2 regions of the Micromonospora sp. GCM10011542 genome follow, and region 2 is predicted to be linked to the other one. Evidence: riboswitches for the same ligand, from Rfam matches in the RefSeq annotation. Region 2 holds a riboswitch; the other holds the start of a gene.
The links. A riboswitch is a leader RNA that binds a small molecule or an ion and turns the genes downstream of it on or off. The one in region 2 is predicted to bind thiamine pyrophosphate.

Region 1 (11,469 bases), on a different contig from region 2:
GGGTACCGCCGACAGCTCTACCGCGACGACGCGGTGGTGCTGCGTGTGCAGAAGCTCGGCGAGTCCGACCGCATCATCACCCTGCTCACCCGCCGGCACGGCCGGCTGCGCGCGGTCGCCCGGGGCATCCGCCGCACCACCAGCAAGTTCGGCGCCCGGCTGGAGCCGTTCGGCCACGTCGACCTGCAGCTCGCCGGCGACCCGAAGGGCAACCACGGCAGCTCGCTGCACACCGTCAGCCAGGTCGAGGGGATTGACCTGTACGGCAAGCGGTTCCTCGGCGACTACCCCCGCTACACGGCGGCCAGCGCCATCGCCGAGACGGCGGAGCGACTGACCCCGGTCGAGCGGGAGCCGTCGCTGCGGCTGTTCCAGCTCACCCTGGGCGCGCTCAAGGCGCTGTCCCGGGGCGAGCACGCCACCACCTTGGTGCTCGACGCGTACCTGCTGCGCGGGATGGCCCTCGCCGGCTGGGCACCGGCGTTGATCGCCTGCGCGGTCTGCGGCACCCCCGGGCGGCACCGGGCGTTCTCCGTACCGGCCGGCGGCGCGGTCTGCCCGGACTGCCGGCCGCCCGGCGCGGCCCACCCCGCACCGGCCACCATCGACCTGATGTCCGCGCTGACCACCGGCGACTGGGTGCTCGCCGATGCCACCGATACCGGGGTACGGCGGGAGTGCAGCGGGCTGGTCGCGGCGCACCTGCAGTGGCACCTGGAACGCGCGCTACGCTCGCTGCCGCTGGTCGACCGGGGTGCCCCGGTGACCGGCACGGTCCCGCCGCAGGGCGGCGCCGGGGCCGTGGTGGCCCCGCCGCGCGGTGACGTGGGGGCCGGCGCGGACGGTGCGAGCAGGGAGAGAGCTGAGTGATCCGATCGATGAGGGCCGGCCGGCGCGAGCCGACGCCGCCGACGCCACACCCGTCGGGCGCCCGACCGCCGGCGCTGCCCGCCGAGGCGGTGCCCCGGCACGTCGCCGTGGTGATGGACGGCAACGGCCGGTGGGCCAAGGAGCGCGGGCTGCCCCGCACCAAGGGCCACGAGGCGGGGGAGGCCAGCCTCTTCGACACCATCGAGGGCGCCATCGAGATGGGCATCCCGTACCTGTCGGCGTACGCGTTCTCCACCGAGAACTGGCGGCGCTCCCCGGATGAGGTCCGGTTCCTGATGGGGTTCAACCGCGACGTCATCCGCCGTCGCCGCGACCAGTTGGTCGACCTGGGCGTGCGGGTGGTCTGGTCCGGCCGCCCCGGGCGGCTGTGGAAGAGCGTCATCTCCGAGTTGCAGACCGCCGAGGAGATGTCCCGCGGCAACTCCACACTGACCCTGCAGTTCTGCGTCAACTACGGCGGGCACGCGGAGATCGGCGACGCCGCGGCAGCCATCGCCCGCGACGTGGCGGCCGGCCGGCTGGACCCGGCGAAGGTCACCGAGAAGACCGTGGCGAAGTACCTCTACCACCCGGAGATCCCCGAGGTGGACCTCTTCCTGCGCCCCTCCGGCGAGGAACGGATCTCCAACTTCCTGCTCTGGCAGAGCGCGTACGCCGAGCTGGTCTTCCTCGGCACTCTCTGGCCGGACTTCGACCGCCGCCACCTCTGGTACGCCTGCGAGCTGTACGCCCAGCGCGATCGACGCTTCGGCGGCGCACTGCCCAATCCGGTCGCCCCGCCCCGCTGAGCGCAGGCTTACCGCACGGTCACGCGGGGTATCACCTTTCTCAGAACCCACTGACGGAGGTGAACCCACATGATTCAGAAGCGCATTGCCCAGTGGGCGTTGATGGCGATCGCGGTGCCGCTGGCCGCGGCCGGCGCCCGTCGGGTCAGCCACACGCTGGAGGCCAGGCGCGGTCCCTCCGGGGTGACCCGCCTGCTCAACAAAGGCGCCGACATGCTGCGTCCGCAGAAGGCGAAGCGCCGCCGCTTCTGGTGACGCACCGACGCCGGCGCCGCCCCCGCACCCCCGGGGGGCGGCGCCGAGCCGTACCTTCCGGCGACAGCGGCACCGAGTGGAGCACCACGGCTGTCACAGGAGCGTCCAGACGTACCTGCCGTTCCACCCACCCCCGCAGCACACCGCCGAGCGACTGGGCGCCCCACCACAACGCCGTCGTCGGGACGTGCGTGGCCGTGCAGGCGGCACTGGCCGGTTTCGGGTTGGCGGGCGGTGGGAGGCCGGTAGGGTCGGGCGGAGTAGGGACAGCGTCGGGCGGGGGTGGGGATGCGGGATCTCCGGTACAAGATGATCATGGCGTTGAACGCAGCCGACCTGGGCGATCCGATCTGTGAGCAGGTGGCCGAGATCTGCGCCGAGATCGCCGAGCAGCACTGCGCCGAGTTCGGTCACACGCCGCAGGTGCGCTCCGGCGAGATCTCCGAACTGGCCACCGGCGAGCCGGCCCTGACCTGGGCGCCGACGCCGGCCGACACCCGGCAGCGTGCGTGGTGACCGCACCCGCTCCGTCGGTCGACGTACGCCGGGCGGAGGACCGCTTCGCCACCAAGATCTCCTGGCTGGACTCGAAGCACTCCTTCTCGTTCTCCCGGCACTACGACCCGGCCAACACCCACCACGGGCTCCTGCTGGTCAACAACGACGACGTGGTCCGCCCCGGCGCCGGCTTCGAGACCCACCCGCACCAGGACATGGAGATCGTCACCTGGGTGCTGCGTGGCTCGCTGGTGCACCAGGACTCCACCGGGCACTCCGGCGTCATCTATCCCGGCCTGGCCCAGCGGATGAGCGCCGGCACAGGCATCCTGCACTCCGAGAAGAACGACGCCTGGCGGCTCAGCGGCCAGTCGCCGCACACCGACCCGGTGCACTTCGTGCAGATGTGGGTGCTTCCCGACGAGGCGGGCGTCGATCCCGGCTACGAGCAGTTGGAGATCGAGGATCAGCTCCTCCGCGGTGACCTGGTGCCGATCGCCTCGGGCATGGAGCGCTACGACGGGGCCTCGGCGATCCGGATCCGCAACCGCTACGCCACCCTGCACGCCGCCCGGCTCACCCCCGGCGACGAGGTGACCCTGCCGGACGCGCCCTTCGTGCACCTCTACGTGCCCAACGGCACGGTGACCCTCGAGGACAGCGGCCCGCTCGGCACCGGCGACGCGGCCCGGCTCACCATGACCGGTGGCCGCCGCGTCACCGCCGACGAGCCGGCCGAGATCCTGGTCTGGGAGATGCACGCCACCATCGCCTGACCCCGCCGATCAGGCGGGGGATTCGGTGCGGTTCCCGGCCCAGGTGGTGTGGAACGAACCCTCGCGGTCGACCCGCTGGTAGGTGTGCGCACCGAAGTTGTCACGCAGGCCCTGAATCAGCGCGGCCGGCAGCCGCTCGGCGCGCAGCGCGTCGAAGTAGGCCAGCGACGAGGAGAAGGCGGGCGTCGGCACCCCGGCATGGACGGCGTCCGCCACCACCCGCCGCCAACTCGGCACGCCCGCGCTGACCGCCTCGGCGAAGTACGGTGCCACCAGCAGCGTCGGCAGCTCCGGCTGCTCGTCGTACGCCTCGCGGATCCGGTCCAGGAAGCGGGCCCGGATGATGCAGCCGCCCCGCCAGATGGTGGCCGTGCCGCCCAGGTCGATGTCCCAGTCGTACTCCCGGCTGCCGGCCTTGATGTGGTCGAAACCCTGCGCGTACGCGACGATCTTCGAGGCGAGCAGGGCCCGGCGGACGTCCTCGATGAACGCCTCCCGGTCGGCCACCTGCCACTTCTCCCCGGCGTCCGGGAACGTCCGGCGGGCCGCGTCCCGCTGGCCGACGTGCCCGGACAGCGAGCGGGCGAAGGTCGCCTCGGCGATCCCGGTGATCGGGATGCCCAGGTCCAGCGCGCTCTGCACGGTCCACCGACCGGTGCCCTTCTGCTCGGCGCGGTCCTGCACCACGTCCACGAAGGACCGGCCGGTGGCGGCGTCGCGGTGCGACAGCACGTCGGAGGTGATCTCGATGAGGAAGGACTCCAGCTCGCCGTCGTTCCAGCCCCGGAAGATCTCCGCGATCTCCGCCGGGTCCGTGCGTAGCCCTGCCCGGAGCAGGTCGTACGCCTCGGCGATGAGCTGCATGTCGGCGTACTCGATGCCGTTGTGCACCATCTTGACGAAGTGCCCGGCGCCGTCCGGCCCGATGTGGCGGCAGCAGGGCACCCCGTCGACCTGGGCGGCGATCTTCTCGAACATCGGCCCGAGCTTCGCGTACGACTCGACCGAACCGCCGGGCATGATGCTCGGCCCGAGCAGTGCACCTTCCTCGCCACCGGAGACGCCGGTGCCGACGAAGTGCAGCCCGTGCGCCCGCAGCGACTCCTCCCGGCGACGGGTGTCGGCGAAGTGCGCGTTGCCGCAGTCGACGACGATGTCGCCCGCCTCGAGCAGCGGCACCAGTTCGTCGATGACCGCGTCGGTCGGGCCGCCGGCCTTGACCATGACGATGACCGCCCGGGGCCGTTCCAGCGACGCGACGAAGTCGGCCATCGACTCGCCCGGCACGAAGGTGCCCTCGTCGCCGTGCTCGGCGACCAGGCTGCGCGTGCGCTCCGGCGAGCGGTTGTGCACCGCCACGGTGAAGCCGTTGCGGGCCAGGTTGCGGGCCAGGTTGCGACCCATCACCGCCAGCCCGGTCACACCGATCTGCGCCGTCGCCTGCTCAGCCATCCGTGCCGCCACCTCTCGCCGTCGCACCTGCCGTGCTGCGACCGTATCGCGCCGGGGGCCCACCGGGGTCGCGTCGTCGACAGCCGGTGACCGTACGGTCGCGTCACGGTGTCAACCGGGACACCCAGCCCGAACCGGAATGCGATCAGCGTGCCGGTGACCGTGCTCCGGAAAATGGCTGCGCCGGTGCGCGGGAATCCGATAGCGTGCGGGCATGCGCAACTGACGCCCCATCTTCGAGCCGGCCCGCCGCCCCGCGCCGCGGCCCGTGCGCTCCCGGGCGTCCGCATCGCATCAGCCGCGCAGGCGGTGGTGCCTTCGGTGGTCGACCCCGGTGAGCAGTCCCTCCCGTTCGACCGTCGTGCCTCGGCGGTCAGACCGCAGCAGACCGTCCGCCGGAACGCGGGACCGGCCGGGACGATCAGCAGCCGAAGGAGATGCCATGCCTGCCAAGCGCACCAGCAAGCCCCGTACCGCCGGGCGCACGACGCCCGCCGCGTACCCGGCACCGACCGACGTCGACCGGCCGCCGGTGCCACCGGTCGTACCGGTGCCCGACCTGCCCGCCGTGGACCTGGCCGCCGTCGAGCCACCGGCGCGGCCGGCGGCGCCGACCGCCGGACCGCCGCTGGCGGGTGGAAACCGCGCCGGCGGTGGCCGGAGCCAGCGGGCCGGCCAGACCCGCCGGTACGCCTTCCGGCGCAGCTGACCGGCCCCGTTGGGGCCGCCGTCGGGTAACGACGGCGGCCCCACCGCCGCTCAGTGGTCGACGCAGCAGGGGTGCGGCCCGCTGGGATCGCCGTCGTCGGACCCGCCGGGCGGCCGGAACCCGCGACGTCGCGGCGGTCAGCCGATCAGCGGGCGGAAGGTGCCGAGCAAGACGCTGGCGGTGAGGGCGGCGCCGGCCAGGACCGCGGCGCCGGCGATCAGCAGTGCGTCGGCAGGCGTGAAGCGCTGACGGCGGGCCACGGTACGCGGCGTGCCGGCGTCGAAGCCCCGCGCGTCCATCGCCACCGCCAGCCGGGTGCCCCGGCGGATCGCCCCGACCAGCAGCGCGAACGCGGTGGAGGTGAACAGCCGCAGCTTCGCCACCGGGTTGCGTCCGGCGTCCACCCCGCGCGCCCGACGGGCCATGCTGATCATCTGCCACTCCTGCCCGAGCAGCGGCACCAGGCGGAACGCGGCCAGCGCGCCGATGGCGAAGCGGGCCGGCGCCTTCGTGTTCTGGATCAGCGCGTCGGCCAGGTCGGTGGGGTCAGTGGTGGCGAAGACGATCACGCCGGGCAGGGCCACCGCGAGCAGTCGCAGCACCAGGCCGAGGGCGGTGAGCAGGACCCCGGTGGTGACCAGCACCGGCCCCGCGTCGAGCAGGATCCGGCCGGACCGGTCGGCGGCGAAGAGCACCAGGGTGACCAGGATGCCGGCCGCGCTGACCAGCAGCGGCCAGGCTCGCCGGGCCAGCACCCGGTAGCGGATGCCGAACAGCGGCAGCACGGCGAACTCCACCGCGATGGCGATCGCCGGCGCCACCGGGTCCAGGGTGGCCAGCAGGGTGAACGAGAAGACCAGTGCGGCGGCGAGCTTCGCCACCGGGTTACGCCGGGCCAGCGGCGCCCCGGGCGCGGCCACCGGCTCGATGCTGATCATGGGCGCCACCTCCGCCCGGTGTCGGCCACGCCGACGTGCCGCGCCGGCCGCGTGACGGTCGACTCGCGATGGTGTGTGCCGGTCGGCTGCGCGGCGGTCACGGCCGCTCCAGGGTCACGGTGCGGTCGGCGAGCGCGGCCACGAAGTCCGGGTCGTGGGTGACGGTGAGCACGCCGTGCCCGGCGTCGCGCAGGTCGGCGAAGAGGTCGACCAGCTCGCGCCAGGTCCGCCGGTCCTGTCCGAAGGTGGGTTCGTCGCAGATCAGCAGGCGGGGCGCGGTGGCCAGGGCCGTCGCCACGCTCAGCCGCCGCGCCTCGCCACCGGAGAGGGTGTACGGGTTGGCGGCGGCCAGCCGGTCCAGGCGCAGCCGCTCCAGCAGCGTGGCCACGATGTCCTTGACGACGGGTTCGGGTTGGCCGGTCCGGCGTGGGCCGAGCGCCAGCTCGTCGTGGACGGTGCCGGTGACGAACTGGTGCTCCGGGTCCTGGAAGACCGACCCGATCCGGCGGGCCAGCGCGGGCGCCCGCCACCGGTGCGGCGCGGTGCGGAGGTCCGGCCCGGCCAGCTCGGCGCTCGGGACGACCCGGCCGGTGCCGGGTTTGAGCAGGCCGCCGAGCAGCAGCGCCAGGGTGGACTTGCCGGCGCCGTTCGGGCCGCGTACGGCGAGCGCCTCGCCCGCGCGTACCTCCAGGTCGGTGGGGCCCAGCCGGGGCGGCAGGCCGAGCCGGTCGGCGGTGAGCAGCAGCTCGCCGGCGGCGGCGGTGGCCCGCCGGGGCGCGATGGGGTGCCCGGGCACCCAGACGCCCTCGGCGGCGAGGGCGGCGCCGTGCGCGGCGAAGACCGCCTCGGGCGTGCCGTCGGCGCGCACGCCGCCGCCGGGCTCCAGGACGACCACCCGGTCGACCAGCGGCAGCGCCTCGGCGACCCGGTGCTCCACCAGGATCAGCGTGGTGTCGGCGTCCAGCGCGTCGGCGACGGCCCGCCGGACCAGGTCGGCGCCGGCCGGGTCCAGGTTGGCGGTCGGCTCGTCGAGCAGCAGCAGGTCGGGGCGCAGGGCCAGCGCGCCGGCCAGCGCGAGGCGCTGCTGCTCGCCGCCGGAGAGCGCCGCGGTGGGTCGGTCCCGGTGGTAGGGGAAGCCGACGCGGCGCAACGCCTCGTCCACCCGGGGCCAGATCTCCCCGGTCGGCACCCCCCGGTTCTCCAGCCCGAACGCGACGTCGTCCCCGCAGCGGGCCATCACCAGCTGGGTCTCCGGGTCCTGGAAGACGATGCCGACCCGCTCGCGGCCCTTGCGCGGGTCGAGCCCGTCGATCTCGACGGTGCCCTCCTGCTCGCCGGAGTCCTCGGGCAGCAGCCCAGCCAGCGCGGCGAGCAGGGTGCTCTTGCCCGCCCCCGAGGGGCCCAGCAGCAGCACCCGCTCGCCGGCCGCGACGCGCAGGTCCACCCCGCGTACCGCCCAGGCCTTCCGCCCGGCGTGCCGCCACCCGAACCCCCGCAGCGCAACCCCGCTCACCACACCCCTCCCTCCGCCGCCGTGCCGTCCGCCCCGCCCCACCCTGCTCCGTTGATCATGAGGTTGACGGCGGTTCCGGAGATCCATCCGCCCGTCAACCTCATGATCGACGAGGTGGGGAGGGGGTCAGATCAGGGCGCGGTCGCGGCCGACCGGGAAGCGGTCGAGGACGCCGGTGTTGGCCAGGGCGCGGGTGAGCAACCAGCCGCCGACGCCGGCGATGATCGTGGCGCTGACGATGGTGAGCAGCGCGTACGGGATCCGGTAGTCGGCCAGGTCGTAGTCGACGTTCCAGACGAAGAAGTCGAACAGCGCGGCGCTCACGCCGGTGAGCGCGCCGGCCAGCACCGCGGTCGGCAGCCGGAACGACCGGTACCGGAAGGCCGCGAAGGCCAACTCGGCCCCGAGGCCCTGCACGATGCCCTGCGGGATGACCGTGGCGGCCCACTGGCTGCCCAGCAGCGCGGAGAGGACCGCGGCCACCGTCTCGCAGTAGAGCGCGGCGCCGGGCTTTCGGATCACCAGGCCGCCGAGGACGGCCGGCATCAGCCAGATGCCGTAGAGCAGGGTCTGCGCCGGTGGGAAGAAGGCGAACGCCCCCTCGGTGGCGCTCCAGACCAGGCCCCAGGCCCAGAAGATGACGCCGAAGGCGACCGCGATCACCGAGGCGACCACGATGTCGATGGTGCGCCAACGGTTGGTGTCGCTGTGCTGCATGTGGATGCTCCCAGTTCTGCTTGCGAACCAGGAGAAGACGCACGCCGCGCGTCCGGTGGCCCGGACTCACGGCGCGGCTGGAGGTCGACCGAACTCCCTGCGCTGGCATTACCCAGATCAGGTTCGAGGGTCTGCGGGCGTGCCCGCACTCTCAGCGCTGTGCGCTCCCCTGTCGGATGTGAAGTTGTCTCGGTGACGCTAGCACCGACCGGGGGTGCCGGCCCAGCAGTGCGCTCGTGATCACCTCGCCGTCCGGCCCGGTCGGCGCCGGCTGGGTAGGCTGCCGATCATGCAGGTCGACGCGCGGGGTCTGACGTTCGAGGTACGCACCGGTGGGCCGGCGGAGGGCGTCCCCGTGCTGCTGCTGCACGGCTTCCCGCAGCACTCGGGGGAGTGGGACGACGTCGTACCCGCGCTGCACGACTCGGGGCTGCGGACGTACGCGCTGGACCAGCGGGGCTACTCGCCCGGCGCCCGACCGGCGGAGGCGGCGGACTACCGCATCCCCGAGCTGGTCGCCGACGTGGTGGCGGTGCTCGACGCGCTCGGCCTCGACGCCGCCCACGTGGTCGGGCACGACTGGGGCGCGATCGTGGCCTGGGCGCTGGCCGCCCGGCACCCCGAGCGGGTCCGCACGCTGACCGCCGTGTCGGTGCCGCACCCGGCGGCCATGGCGCACGCGCTCGCCACCGACACCGAGCAGAAGGCCCGGTCGTCGTACATCGCGCTGTTCCGGCAGCCGGGCAAGGCGGAGAAGGTGCTGCTGGCGCTGCACGCGACCGCGCTGCGCAAGCTGCTCGGCGGGGTCGGCGACGCGGATCGGGTCAACCGGTACGCCGACCCGATGCGCGAGCCCGGGGCGCTCACCGCCGCGCTGAACTGGTACCGGGCGATGTCCCGCGCCGACCTGGTGGCCGCCGGCCCGGTGTCGGTGCCCACCACCTACGTGTGGAGCGACCGGGACATCGCGATCGGCCGCACCGCCGCCGAGGCGTGCGCCGCGCACGTCACCGGCGACTACCGCTTCGTGGAACTGCATGGGGTGACCCACTGGATCCCGGACGCCGCGCCGGCCCCGCTGGCCGAGGCGATCCTGGCCCGCGTAAGCGGCACGGCCTGAGCCGGATGGATCAGCACGAGGGAGACGGTGTGACAACCCGCGGGGGCGGGCTGGCCACCCGGCGGACGCTGGCCGCGCAACTGCGCCTGCTCGGCGTACGCTCCGGCGCCACGCTGCTGGTGCACGCCGCGCTGGGGCGGTTGGGCTTCGTCTGCGGCGGCCCGCAGGCGGTGGTGCTCGCCCTGCGCGACGTGCTGGGCCCGGACGGCACGATCGTGGTGCCCACCCACACGCCGGACAACAGCGACCCGGCCGACTGGCGCAACCCGCCGGTGCCGGCGGACTGGTGGCCGTTGATCCGCGCCGAGATGCCGGGCTTCGACCCGGCGATCACCCCGAGCCGGTACATGGGCGCCCTCGCCGAGACGGTCCGCGGCTGGCCGGGCGCGCTGCGCAGCGACCATCCGCACGTGTCGTTCGCCGCACTCGGGCCGGCCGCCGAGCGGGTCCTGGCCGGCCACCGCCGGGCCGACATGCTCGGCGAGGGATCCCCGCTGGCCCGTCTCTACGAACTGGACGCCGACGTCCTGCTGCTCGGGGTGGACCACGGCGCGAACACCTCGCTGCACCTGGCCGAGTACCGCCGGCCCGCGCCGCCCCGACAGCGGCAGGGCGCCGCGGTACGCACCGCCGACGGCGGCCGGGAGTGGGTGTGGTGGGACGACGTACGGCTCGACGCGAGCGACTTCGACGCGTTGGGCGCGGACCTCGCGGCAACCGGGGCGGTCCGCGCCGCTCCGGTCGGCGGCGGAACCGGCAGGTTGATGCGCCAGCGGGCGGCGGTCGACTTCGCGGTGCACTGGATGGCCCGCAACCGACGGACGGAGGACGACGCATGACGGTGAGCGCCGAGGACTACCTGGCGGTGGTGACCGCGACGATCGGGCGGGTGGCGGCCAGCCAGCGGGAGGCGGTGGGTCGGGCCGCCGACCTGATCGCCGACGCGGTACGCGCCGACGGCGTGGTGCACGCCTTCGGCACCGGGCACTCGGAGGCCCTCGCCATGGAGATCGCCGGCCGGGCGGGTGGGCTGGTGCCGACCAACCGGATCGCGCTGCGCGACCTCGTGCTGATCGGCGGGGAACCGGCCGAACTGCTCGGCCCGACGCTGGAGCGGGACCCGGCGGTGGCGCACCGACTCTACGAACTGGCCCCCGTCCGGCCCGCCGACGTCTTCGTGCTCGCCTCCAACTCGGGCGTCAACGGCGCGATGGTGGAGTTCGCCGCCCTGGTCAAGCAGCACGGGCACGGGCTGGTGGCGATCACCTCAGGCCAGCACTCCGGCCGGATGACCTCCCGCCACCCGTCCGGACGCAAGCTGGCCGACTTCGCCGACGTGGTGCTCGACAACGGCGCCCCGTACGGCGACGCGACGCTGCCGCTGCCCGGCGGCGGCGCGGTGGGCGCGGTCTCCTCGATCACCGCGGCGCTGCTGGCCCAGCAGATCACCGTGGAGGTGGTGGCGCGGCTGCTGGCGGCGGGGGAGCGGCCCCCGGTCTACCTGTCGGCGAACATCCCGAACGGCGACGCGCACAACTCCGAGTTGGAAGCCCGGTACGCGGGTCGGATCCGGCGCGGTTCCTGATCCGGCCCGGCCCCCCGGTGCCCGGCGGGTGTCGTGAACCGGTTTCGCGCTCCGCCGGGTAGGGCATTGGCGTTGCTGCCGGCGGCCGGGACCCGCCGGCAGTAGCGTCTCACCGGAGGTAGCGCGTGTCGAAGGAGACCGAGAAGCAGCGTTGGCAGCGCAACTTCGCCGACCTGTTGCAGGAGTTGCGGGTCGCCCAGACCGGCGTGCAGATCCTCTTCGCCTTT
Region 2 (11,469 bases):
GCCGCCGCGAGGGCGGCGAGCACCACGCCGGCCAGCCCGACCGGCCACCACCAGGCTCCTCCCTCGCCGGCGCGGGGGTCGGCCGCCGGCGCTGTCAGCGCGACCGGTGCGGGAGCCGGCGGGGGCGACTGGGCGGCCCGCGCCTGCACCTTGGCGCTGGCCTGACTGCGGTTCGGCGACGGGGCGCTCACCGTCACCGTCCAGGTGCCGGGGGCGAGCATCGGGCCACTGCTGTAGAAGCCCTGCCCCTCCGCCGCCGGCTCCAGTTGCACCGGGCCGACCCGCCGCCCGTCCGGGCCGATGCCGGTGAGGACCAACCGCACCGGCTTGTCCAGCCGGTGCCCGTCGGCGTAGGTGGCCTGGACGGTGACTCCGTCGGCCCCGTCGCCGGCAACGGTCAGCTTGAGTTTGCCGGTGTGCGCCACGGCCGGGGCCGCGGACAGCAGGGTCAGGGCCAGTCCGACGAGCAGGGCGGCACACGCCTTGCGGATACGGGTCACGGACGTCTCCTCACTGTGGATGAGGGAGGCCCCTTCCCGACGTCGAGCGTCGGGAAGGGGCCTCGTGGGATCAGAGCCGGCGGCCGGGGGCGAGCCGGGTGGCATCGCCACCGAGTCGCCCGGCACCGTCAACGGACTGGCCGTCGTTCGCCCGTACTCCGGCCTTGCTGGCCGCGCCGCCGAGCCGGACGATCATGGCGTCGGCGTCGCGGACCAGGACGTCCCGGATCTCCGCCTCGGACACCAGGGTGGCGTCGGCGGCAAGCACCCGGAACGCGGTCAGCTGACTGATCGCCTGAGCGTCCTTGCCGGCCGCCTCGGCCTTCCGAGCCGCGTCGAGCTTCGCCGTCAACTGCTTGTGCGCCTTGGCTGAGAGCCGCCCCGTCGCCTTGAACCGGTCCAGCAGGTTCTGCATGTCCCGGAACGAGGTGGTGACGAAGAACCGGACCTCCGAGGTGGTCTGGTTGCCCGCCTTGTCGGTCGCGGTGACGGTCAGCTCGTGCAGGCCGAGCGGCAGCTCGTACATGGCCTGCAGGGTTCCGCTGGCGTACGAGCGGCCGTCCAGTTCGCCGACCACGCTGGCGACGCCTGAGGTCGGGTCGACCGCCTGCCAGGACACCCGGACGTCCTGGCTGTCCCCGTAGAGCTGACCGTCGGCGATCCCGGACACCAGCAGCGTGGGCTTCGTGCCGTCGATCCGCAGCACCGCCGACTTGAGCGTCTCGGCGTTGCCCGCCTTGTCGGTGGACCGGAACAGCAGCTCGTGCTGCCCGTCGCCGGTCACCTGGACCGGCGCCGAGTACGGCGTCCAGGCGCCGCCGTCGAGCGACCACTCCACCGCCTTCACCCCGGACCCGGTGTCGGTCGAGGTCAGTACGACCGGGACCGTCCCGGCGTGCCAGCCGGCGTCGTTCGCCGGTGCGAACGCCGCCGAGGTGACCGGCGCGGTGGCGTCGATCTTCACGGCGACCGTCTTCGCCGACTCCACGTTGCCCGCCTGGTCCGACGAGCGGAACCGCAGCTCGTGCTCGCCGTCCCCGCTGACCGCCACCGGGCCCGTGTAGTTCGTCCAGTTGGTGGCCCCGTCCAGCTGGTACGCCGTACCGGCCAGCCCGCTGCCGCCCGCCTCGTCGGCGGCCGTCAGGGTGACCGTGACCGGCCCGGTGTGCCAGCCGTCGGTCGGGGTGCCGGAGACCGCCGCGCTGGTCACCGGGGCGGTCTTGTCGGCCGCCTCGGTGGTCAGCCGGAAGTAGTCGAACCCGGCCGTCTTCGAGGCGGTCTGGTTGGCGCCGAGGGTGAACAACCCGACCTTCGGGGTGGCCCCGACCGCGCTGTTGGTGAGCGCCGTCAACGCGGTCCAGGTCGTGCCGTCGGCCGAGTACGACGCGGTGAAGGTGTCACCGCTGCGGGCCAGCCGCAGGTACCACACCGCACCGGTCAGGTTGGCCGCCTCGGGTTGCGGGTTCTGCACCGCCCCGCCGATCTCGCTGCGGAACTCGATCCGCCGCGTCACCGGCTGACCTGCCTGGTTGTCCGCGATGTAGTCGAACTTCAGGTAGTTGTCGTCGTCCGCCTGCACGATCAGGCCGGCCTGCTGGTACTGCTCGTTCAGCAGGCTGCCGTCGACCTTCGTCTCCAGGGTCCAGTCGCCGGCCGGCGCGGTCTGGCGGATGAAGTTCTCCGGCCCGGTGTTGCTGGTGCCGTAGATGTCACCGTTGGGCACGTCGATCCGCAACGCGCCACCGGTGACCCGGTAACCGGTCGGGTCCTCCCGCAGGATGGCGTCCCACCGGCACTTGTCCAGCGTGTCGCCGGTGAACTCGTCCGACGGGTCGACCGGCCCGGCCGGGGCGTCCGGCGAGACCTGGAACCAGTCGAAGGCCGCGTCGACCACCGGCGCCGCGGTGCCGCCGTTGAGCGCGAAGAGCCCGATCCGGGGGTTGGCGATGCCGGCGAGCGCGGCCGACCGGCCGACCGGGGTGAAGGTCTGCCCGTCGGCCGAGACGGCCGCGGTCAGGTTCGTCCCGTCGCTGGTGATCCGCAGGTGCAGGGTGTCACCGGCCGGTGCGGCGATGCTGTCGGCTGCCTCGTTGCGCGGCGTGCCGGTGGTCTCCCGGATGAACTCCACTCGCCGGCTGCCCGCGTGGAGCAGGTCCAGCTTGGCGTAGTTCTCGTCGTCGACGTACACCAGCAGGCCGGCCTGTTGGTAGTCGGCCGTCACCGGCAGGGTGAGCCGGGTGGTCGCCTGCCAGGCTCCGGTCGGCGCCGGCTGGAGCACCAGGTTGGTGGCGTCGTTGCGGCCGCCGTAGAGGTCGCCGACCGCGGTGGGCAGCCGCAGCGCGCCGCCGGAGACCGAGTAGAGCTGGTTCTCCCGGACCACACTGGTCCACCGGGCCCGGTCGAGGCTGGTGCCGGTGAAGTCGTCCGAACGTGCCCCGAAGCAGGACGTGTTCGGCGCGTCCACCCGCACCGGCACGGTGGCGTACGACCGGGCGCCCTTGCTGTCGGTCACCGTCAGGGTGGCGGTGAAGGTGCCCGGGCCGGTGTAGGTGTGGCTGGCGTCCACGGTGGTCGCCGTGCCGCCGTCGCCGAAGTCCCAGGCGTACGTCAGCGGCGTGTCCCCCTCGGCGTCGGTGGCCGTGCCGTCGAAGGCGACGGTGACCGGCGCGGTGCCGGTGGCCGGGGTGGCCGTGGCGGTGACCACCGGCGGCGCGTTCTCGGTGACGCCGCGGCCGAGGAAGTCCATCCAGTTGACGTTGAACAGCGACCCCGCGCCGCCGTTCGGGTCCCGGGCCACGAAGTACAGCGTGCCGCTCGCGGCACCGGTCACCGGCGCGGTCACGTCGGCGTACGTCTGCCAGGCGCCGGTGCCGGGCACGGTGGCCGAGGCGACCAGCGGCCCGTCGACCGCGCCGGCGCGGACCTCGATCCGGCTGCCGGTGGTCGCCGAGGCGGCCCGGAACCGGATGGTGGAGATGTTGGTCAGGTCGGCCGGGGCGAGCGACCACCAGTCGCCGTCCTCGATGAAGCCGATGTTCTGTCCGCCGCCGGAGGTGTCGCCGGTGGTCTCCTTCTGCACGCCGGGATCCCCGCCGCCGGTGCTTCCCGGTGCCCGCCCGGTGGCGGTGAAGAACTCGGCCTGCTTCCGCTTGGGCTGCAACTGCTCGATCGCCCGCCCGGTGAGCGGCCCGGCTCCGCCGTTGCCGCCCTGGTCGGTGTAGGTCGCCTCGAAGACGGCGAAGACGTTCGCCTCGGCGCCGTGCCCGGAGGCGAGCGACGTCTGGACGGTGCCGGTGCAACCGGTGTGCTGCTCCAGCGGGTGCGCGTGCTCGTCGTGGCCGAGCAGCACCTGGAGCTGGACCCGGTCGCAGTCGATCTCCCCGTCCTCCGGGTCGGTCACCTTCACCGTGTATCTGACCTGGTCACCCCAGTCGAAGAAGCCGCCGTCCGGCGGGAACTCGATGGTCACCGTCGGCGCGGTGTTCCCCACGGTGACCAGCACGTTGGCCACCGCGGTGCGGCCCTTCGGGTTGGTCACGGTGAGCTGGGCGGTGTAGCTGCCCGCCGCTGTGTAGGTGTGCGTCGGGTTGGCCTCGGTGGAGCTCTGCCCGTCGCCGAAGGCCCAGGCGTACGTGAGCGTGCCGCCGTCCGGGTCCCGGGAGCCGGCGCTGGAGAAGGTCACCGTCAGGGGCGCCGGCCCGGAGGTCGGGGTGGCGTTCGCCACGGCGATCGGCGCGCGGTCACCGGCGATGTAGTCGATCCGGTAGACGCCGGAGTTGTCGTTGTTGCCGCCGAAGCCGCTGCCCCACTCGATCAGGTAGAGCGCGCCGTCCGGGCCGAACTCGAAGTCCATCGGCCGGATCAGGCTCATCCCGGTGAGAAGCTGGTTGATGTCCACCAGCGTCTTACCGTCGGCGGTCACCTGCATGGTGTACATCTTCGACTGGTTCCACTCGCCGAAGAGCGCCTTGCCGTCGTAGTACGCCGGCCACTTCCGGTCGGAGGCGAGGGCGGCGTCGTACCGGTAGACCGGGCCGCCCATCGGAGCGCCACCGCCGCCGATCTCCGGGAAGCGCGGGTTGCCGCTGTAGTCGTAGTCGACGGTGGCCGGGATCGCCGGTGGCAGGGCGGTGAGCCCGGTGTTGTTGGGCGAGTTGTTCACCGGTGCCGCGCAGTCGAACTTCGCTCCGCTGGGGCCGGACGGGAACGTGTAGTCGTTGTAGGCGTAGTTCGCCCCGGTGCAGTACGGCCAGCCGTAGTTGCCGGGGGTGCCCACGATGTTCCACTCCACCGTGCCCTCGGGGCCGCGGTTGGGGTTGGCCGAGCCGGCGTCCGGCCCGTAGTCGCCGACGTAGAGGGTGTTGGTGCCGGGGTCGATGCCGATCCGGAACGGGTTGCGGAAACCCATCGCGTAGATCTCCGGCCGGGTCTTCCCGGTCCCCTGCGGGAAGAGGTTGCCGCCCGGGATGGTGTACGTCCCGTCGTCCTCGGGGTGGATGCGGATCACCTTGCCGCGAAGGTCGTTGGTGTTGCCGGCGGTGCGCTGCGCGTCGTAGTCGGCCCGGCCCGGCCGCTCGTCGATCGGGGTGAACGCGTCCGACTCGAACGGGTTGGTGTTGTCGCCGGTGGCCAGGTAGAGGTTGCCGTTCCCGTCGAAGGTCATGCTGCCGCCGGCGTGGCAGCAGGTGTTGCGCTGGGTGTCGACGCGCAGGACCTGCTTCTCGCTGGCCGGGTCGATGGTGTCACCGGTCACGGTGAACCGGGACAGCACGTTGCGCGCCACGCCGTCGTTCGGGGCGTAGTAGAGGTAGACCCAGTGGTTGGTGGCGAAGTCCGGGTCGAGCCGGATGCCGATCAGGCCGTCCTCGTTGCCGGAGAAGACGTCCAGGTCGACGGCCGTGACGGTGGTGCCGCTGTCCGGTTTGACGATCTGCACCCGGCCGTCGCGTTCGATGTAGAAGACCCGTCCGTCGGGGGCGATGTCCAGCTCCATCGGGTTGCTGGTGTTGCTGTCCAGCGTGACCTTTTCGAAGCTGGCGGTCTTCGAGGCGCCGCAGTCGGCGTCGGCCACTCCGGCGGCGGTCCGGATGCCGCCGAGCAGGTGCCGGAGGAACTCGGGCTCGGCGTACGACTCCCGGGTGTGCCCGCCCCCGGTGTACCAGGACCGGCCGCCGTCGAAGTCCTGACACCAGGCGATCGGGTGGTCAGCGCCCATCGCGCCGGCGCCCGGGGCGTAGCTCGTCTCGTCCAGGCTGGCCAGCACGTGCACGTCCGGCCGCGGGTTCGACTGGTAGTTGTACCACTCGTCGAAGCGGGACCAGCGCTCCGGCAGCTCGGTGGTGGCCGGGTGGGCGTGGTCCTCCACCTTGACCGTGGCCTGCTGGTTCGCCGGGTGGCTGGCGAAGTACGCGCCGACCAGGTCGCCGTACCAGGACCAGCTGTACTCGGTGTCGGAGGCGGCGTGGATGCCCACGTAGCCGCCCCCGGCCCGGATGTAGCGTTCGAACGCCGCCTGCTGTTCGGCGTCCAGCACGTCGCCGGTGGTGGAGAGCCAGATCACCGCCCGGTACTTCGCCAGGTTGGCGTCGGTGAAGGCGGCGCCGTCCTCCGAATTGTCCACGGTGAACCCGTTGGCGGCGCCGAGCTGCTGGATGGCGGCGAGGCCGGTCGGGATGGAGTCGTGCCGGAAGCCGGCGGTCTTGGAGAAGACCAGGACGGAGAAGGGTTCGTCGGCGGCCTGGGCGGCCTGGGGCGCCACCCGCGTGACCGGGGCCGCCTGGACGGCCTGCGCGGTGGCCGGTGCCGCCTGCGCGGGCGCGCCGAACAGGGTCGTCGAGGCGAGGGCGAGGGCGAGCAGGGTCGCAGTGACGGGTACGCGGGCACGACGGGATGGGGACACGCCGCCTCCTATGTCGCGGGGCCGGCACGCCGAAGACCGCCCCAGGTGGAGCCGGTGGAGACATCCACCACCAGCATTTTGTCGAGTCGCTGAACAAATTAGTTCCGCTCGATCGATGTCCGGCAAGATGCCGGCGGGTAACGGTTCTGCAACGGTGGGCGACATTCCGAACAGGACCGTACGAAGCGCCCAGCGTGACCTGTCGCGCGGCACCGCCCGGGCCCGACGGCCACCGCCGACTCGCCTTGGCAGGCCGGGGGATCTGTCGTACGGTGACACGCAAGTAACCCACGGGAGCCCGGTGTACCGGGCTGAGAGGGGGGCTGACAGCCCCCGACCGTCGAACCTGATCCGGGTAATGCCGGCGCAGGGAGGAGCGTTGCCGTGCCGTCCTTCGGCCGACTGCATCTCATCACCGACACCCGACCCGGGCGGGATCCACTGACCGTGGTCCGGGCCGCCCTCACCGCCGCCCGCGACGAGTTGGTGGTCCAGGTCCGGGTCGAGGACTCCGCCACCGACCGCGAGGCGTACGAGCTGGCCCGACGGGTTCTGGCGCTCTGCGCTCCGTACGGGGCGGGCTGCCTGGTCAACGACCGGTTGCACGTGGCACTGGCCGTGGGCGCCGCCGGTGGGCACGTCGGTGCGGACGACCTGCCGGTCGGGGCGGCCCGCAGGGTCCTCGGCCCTGCCGCCGTGCTCGGTGCGACCGCCCGGGAACCGGGCGCGGCCGTCGCGGCGGTCGCCGCCGGGGCGAGCTACCTGGGCGTGGGCCCGTGCCACGCCACCAGCACCAAGTCCGGGCTCCCGGCGCCGATCGGGCCGGCGGGGGTACGCGCCATGGCGGACGCGGTCGGCGTGCCGGTGATCGCGATCGGCGGGGTCACCGCCGACCGGGTGCCGGCGCTGCGCGCCGCCGGGGCGTACGGGGTGGCGGTGGTCGGCGCGCTCTCCGCCGCCGCCGACCCGGCCCGTGCGACCGCCGAGCTGCTCGGGGCGCTGACGTGTTGAGTGCGCCGGCCGGGCCGGTGGACGTGGCGGTGGTGGGGGCGGGGCCGATCGGGCTGGCGGTCGCCTGGCGGTGCGCCGCCCGGGGGATGCGCGTGGTGGTGCACGATCCGGCACCGGGGTCCGGGGCGTCGGCGGTCGCCGCCGGCATGCTCTCGCCGGTCGCCGAGGCGTACTTCGGGGAACGGGAGCTGACCGGGCTGCTGGTCGAGTCCGCCGCCCGCTGGCCGGCGTTCGCCGCCGAGCTGACCGAGGCGAGCGGCACCGACCTGGGCTACCGGACCGAGGGCACCCTGGTGGTGGGGTTGACCGGTGACGACCTGGCCGAGGCGGGCCGGCTGTGGGCGTACCAGCAAGAGTTGGGCCTGCCGGTGACGCCGCTGCGCCCCACCGAGCTGCGCGGCCGCGAACCGGCGCTGGCCCCCGGGGTGCGTGGCGGCGCGCTGGCCGCCACCGACCACCAGGTCGACCCGCGGCTGCTGGTCCCGGCGCTGCGCACGGCGGCCCGGCGGGCCGGTGCGGTGCTGGTGCCCGCGGCGGTCCGCCGACTCTCCGACGTGGACGCGACGGTCACGGTGGTGGCGGCCGGCTGCGGGACCGCCCCCCTCACCGGCCTGCCGGTACGGCCGGTGAAAGGGCAGATCCTCCGGCTGCGCGCGCCCGGCGGCGTTGCGCCGGGCTTCCGGCACGTGATCCGGGGGTACGCCGACGGCGAGTCGGTCTACCTGGTGCCCCGCGCCGACGGCGAGGTGGTGCTCGGCGCGACGGTCGAGGAGCGCACGGACACCACGGTCACCGCCGGAGCGGTGCTGCGCCTGCTCCGCGCCGGTGTCGACCTGCTGCCCGAGCTGGCCGAGTACGACCTGGTCGAGGCGGTCGCCGGGCTGCGCCCAGGCACCCCCGACAACGCGCCGATCCTCGGGCCGCTGCCCGACCGGCCGGACGTGCTCGCCGCCACCGGCCACCACCGGCACGGCATCGTGCTCACCCCGGTCACCGCCGACCTCATCGCCGACCTGGTGACCACCGGTGTACCGGACCCGCTGCTCGCTCCCTTCGGCGCCGAGCGGTTCGCGTCCACCGGCAGCGGCCACCACCGTGCGGAGGAGGAGACATGGACGTGACGGTGAACGGCACCGGACGGACGCTGCCCGCCGGCGCCACGGTCGCCGACCTGGTCCGCCAGGTGACCAGGCAGCAGCGCGGGCTGGCGGTCGCGGTCAACGGCGAGGTGGTGCCCCGGGCCGGCTGGCCGGCGACCCGGCTGTGCGACGGCGACCGGGTCGAGGTGCTCAGCGCGGCGCAGGGCGGGTGAGCGGCATGTCGTTCGAGCTGGGCGGGGTGGCCTTCTCCTCGCGGCTGATCCTCGGTACCGGTGGCGCCGCGAACCTGCACGTGCTGGAGCGGGCCATCCGGGCGTCGGGCACCGAGCTGGTCACCCTGGCGCTGCGCCGGGTGGACACCGCGCCGGGAAGCGCCGGTGGGTTGCTGGAGCTGCTGGACCGGTGCGGCGTACGGCTGTTGCCGAACACCGCCGGCTGCCGCACCGCGACCGAGGCGGTGAAGGTGGCCCGGCTGGCCCGGGACGCGTTCGACACCGACTGGATCAAGCTGGAGGTGATCGGCGACGAGCGGACCCTGCTGCCCGACGGGGTGGAACTGCTCCGCGCCGCCGAGGAACTGGTGACCGACGGCTTCACCGTGCTGCCGTACACCAGCGACGACCCGGTGCTCGCCCGCCGCCTGGCGGACGTGGGCTGCGCCGCGGTGATGCCGGCCGGCGCGCCGATCGGCTCCGGGCTCGGCATCGGCAACCCGCACCACATCCGGCTGATCCGGCAGGGCGTGGACGTGCCGGTGATCCTGGACGCCGGCATCGGCACCGCGTCCGACGCGGCCCTGGCCATGGAGCTGGGCTGCGACGCGGTGCTGCTGGCCAGCGCGGTCACCCGGGCCGCCGACCCCGTCGCGATGGCCACCGCGATGCGGTACGCGGTCGAGGCGGGCCGGCTGGCGTACGGCGCCGGCCGGATCGCCCGTCGCTTCCACGCCCTTCCGTCCACTCCCGACGACGGAAGACCGGACCTGTGACGACCCCGGTGTCGGCCGCAACCAACCGCGAGCCGGTCGGCGGTGCCCGGGCAGGACGTGCCCCGGCAGGACGTGCCCCGGCAGATCTTGGAAGCAAAGAGCGCCTGGAGGGGCGCGATTCTTCCAAGATCCCCCCGGGTGCAGCGGGCGCGGGTGGGGTGGGGGTGGTGCCGGCGGGGGTGGTGGTGCTGACCGAGCGGCGGATGGCGTGTCGGGCACTGGACCGGGTGGTGGCGGGGGCGGTGGCCGGGGGAGTGCGCTGGGTGGTGCTGCGGGAGAAGGACCTGCCCAGGGCGGAGCGCGCCGCCCTCGCCGCCGAGCTGCGCGCGATCCTCGCCGACGCCGGCGGGACGCTGATCGTGGCCGGCCCCGACCCGCTCGACGGTGACGCCGTCCACCTGCCCGCCGCCGGCCCGTACCCGCCACCGACCTGCCGGTTGGTGGGCCGCTCCTGCCACGACGAGACGGAGTTGCGCCGCCTCACCACCGAGGACTACGCCACCCTCTCTCCCGTCTGGCCCACCCGGACCAAACCCGGCTACGGCCCACCCCTGCACCCCGAAGGACTCCACCAGCTGATCCAACTGAGCCCCGTACCCGTCCTGGCACTCGGCGGAGTGGAGACCGCAGACCACGTCACCGCCTGCGTCGAGGCGGGAGCCGCCGGAGTGGCGGTGCTCGGCACCATCATGCGAGCCGACAACCCGACCACGGCAGCCCTCGCCCTCACCAGGGCTTTCGACGAAGCGCAGGCACGGTTGCCGCGAAGCCGGCACGAGCCGACGGCGGTCTCCGGGACGGGGCTGCGGCCGACCGCGCCCACGCAGGGATCAAGCCTGACCGCCCGGAGTGGGCACGGTCGGCCGCAGCCCCAGAGCGCACCCACCACGGACCGAGCGGACCGAGCGGACCGAGCGGACCGAGCGCCCACCGAGGGGAAGAAGTGACGCCGAAGACGATCCTCACCATCGCCGGCTCGGACTCCGGCGGTGGCGCCGGCATCCAGGCCGACCTCAAGGTCTTCGCGGCCCTCGGCGCGTACGGCACCAGTGTCATCACCGCGGTCACCGCACAGAACACCCGCGGCGTCGACGCGGTCCTGCCGCTGCCGCCGCGCACGGTCACCGAGCAACTGGACAGCGTGCTCGCGGACTTCACCGTGCAGGCCGTGAAGACCGGGATGCTGGGCACCCCCGCCGTCGCCGACGTGGTCGCCGACGCCGCCCGGGACGGCCGACTGCCGGGGCTGGTCGTCGACCCGGTGCTGGTCGCCACCAGTGGTCACCGGCTCGGCGTGGTCGGCGCGGTCGAGCGGCTGCTGCCGTACGCCTGGGTGGCGACGCCGAACTGCGCGGAGGCCGCGGCCATCACCGGACGCCCGGTGGACGACCTGGCCGGGATGGTGGTGGCCGCCGAGGCCCTGGCCGCCGGCGGCCCGGAGTACGTGGTGGTGACCGGCGGTGACATCGACGGCGGCGAGGCGGTCGACGTGCTGCACGGCGGCGGCGTCACCACCCTGCTGCGCGCGCCCCGGGTGGTCACCCGGCACACCCACGGCACCGGGTGCTCGTTCTCGGCGGCGGTCGCCGTGCGGTTGGCGCTCGGGGACCCGGTGCCGGCGGCGGTCGGGGCCGCGAAGGAGTACGTGCTCCGCGCGCTGACCGGCGGGCGGGGTTGGGAGCTGGGAGCTGGACGCGGGCCGCTGGACCACTTCGGCTGGTCCTCTTGATCACCAGGGAGGCTGTCATGCAGGCACGACGCAAGGTGTACGTCGAGGGGTCGCGGCCGGACGTGCGGGTGCCGTTCGCCGAGGTGGCGCTGACCTGGGACCACCCGCCGGTGCGGCTCTACGACACCTCCGGTCCCGGCTCCGATCCGGAGGTGGGGCTGCCGCCGCTGCGCGGAGGATGGATCGCGTCCCGGGGGGACGTGGCGCCGGTACGCGGTGCGGGAACGCCACTGGCCGGAATG

Region 1: another riboswitch for thiamine pyrophosphate. It lies ahead of ACFOW4_RS07510 (ECF transporter S component); the one in region 2 lies ahead of thiE (thiamine phosphate synthase).

What each region holds. Positions count from the first base shown of each region.
Region 1 is NZ_JBHSBO010000024.1:23,950-35,418, forward strand. Features, by position in the region: gene recO (DNA repair protein RecO) at 1-870, shown strand, start outside; gene ACFOW4_RS07470 (isoprenyl transferase) at 879-1,679, shown strand; gene ACFOW4_RS07475 (hypothetical protein) at 1,749-1,934, shown strand; gene ACFOW4_RS07480 (thioredoxin reductase) at 2,250-2,450, shown strand; gene ACFOW4_RS07485 (pirin family protein) at 2,447-3,208, shown strand; gene gndA (NADP-dependent phosphogluconate dehydrogenase) at 3,218-4,660, opposite strand; gene ACFOW4_RS07495 (hypothetical protein) at 5,103-5,369, shown strand; gene ACFOW4_RS07500 (energy-coupling factor transporter transmembrane component T family protein) at 5,507-6,307, opposite strand; gene ACFOW4_RS07505 (ABC transporter ATP-binding protein) at 6,405-7,820, opposite strand; gene ACFOW4_RS07510 (ECF transporter S component) at 7,947-8,537, opposite strand; TPP riboswitch at 8,614-8,718, opposite strand; gene ACFOW4_RS07515 (alpha/beta fold hydrolase) at 8,827-9,657, shown strand; gene ACFOW4_RS07520 (aminoglycoside N(3)-acetyltransferase) at 9,687-10,496, shown strand; gene ACFOW4_RS07525 (sugar isomerase domain-containing protein) at 10,493-11,242, shown strand; gene ACFOW4_RS07530 (DUF6328 family protein) at 11,368-11,469, shown strand, end outside.
Region 2 is NZ_JBHSBO010000028.1:119,669-131,137, reverse strand. Features, by position in the region: gene ACFOW4_RS09785 (hypothetical protein) at 1-500, opposite strand, end outside; gene ACFOW4_RS09780 (ThuA domain-containing protein) at 571-6,399, opposite strand; TPP riboswitch at 6,680-6,789, shown strand; gene thiE (thiamine phosphate synthase) at 6,784-7,410, shown strand; gene thiO (glycine oxidase ThiO) at 7,404-8,531, shown strand; gene thiS (sulfur carrier protein ThiS) at 8,522-8,722, shown strand; gene ACFOW4_RS09760 (thiazole synthase) at 8,719-9,498, shown strand; gene ACFOW4_RS09755 (thiamine phosphate synthase) at 9,702-10,445, shown strand; gene thiD (bifunctional hydroxymethylpyrimidine kinase/phosphomethylpyrimidine kinase) at 10,442-11,227, shown strand; gene thiC (phosphomethylpyrimidine synthase ThiC) at 11,245-11,469, shown strand, end outside.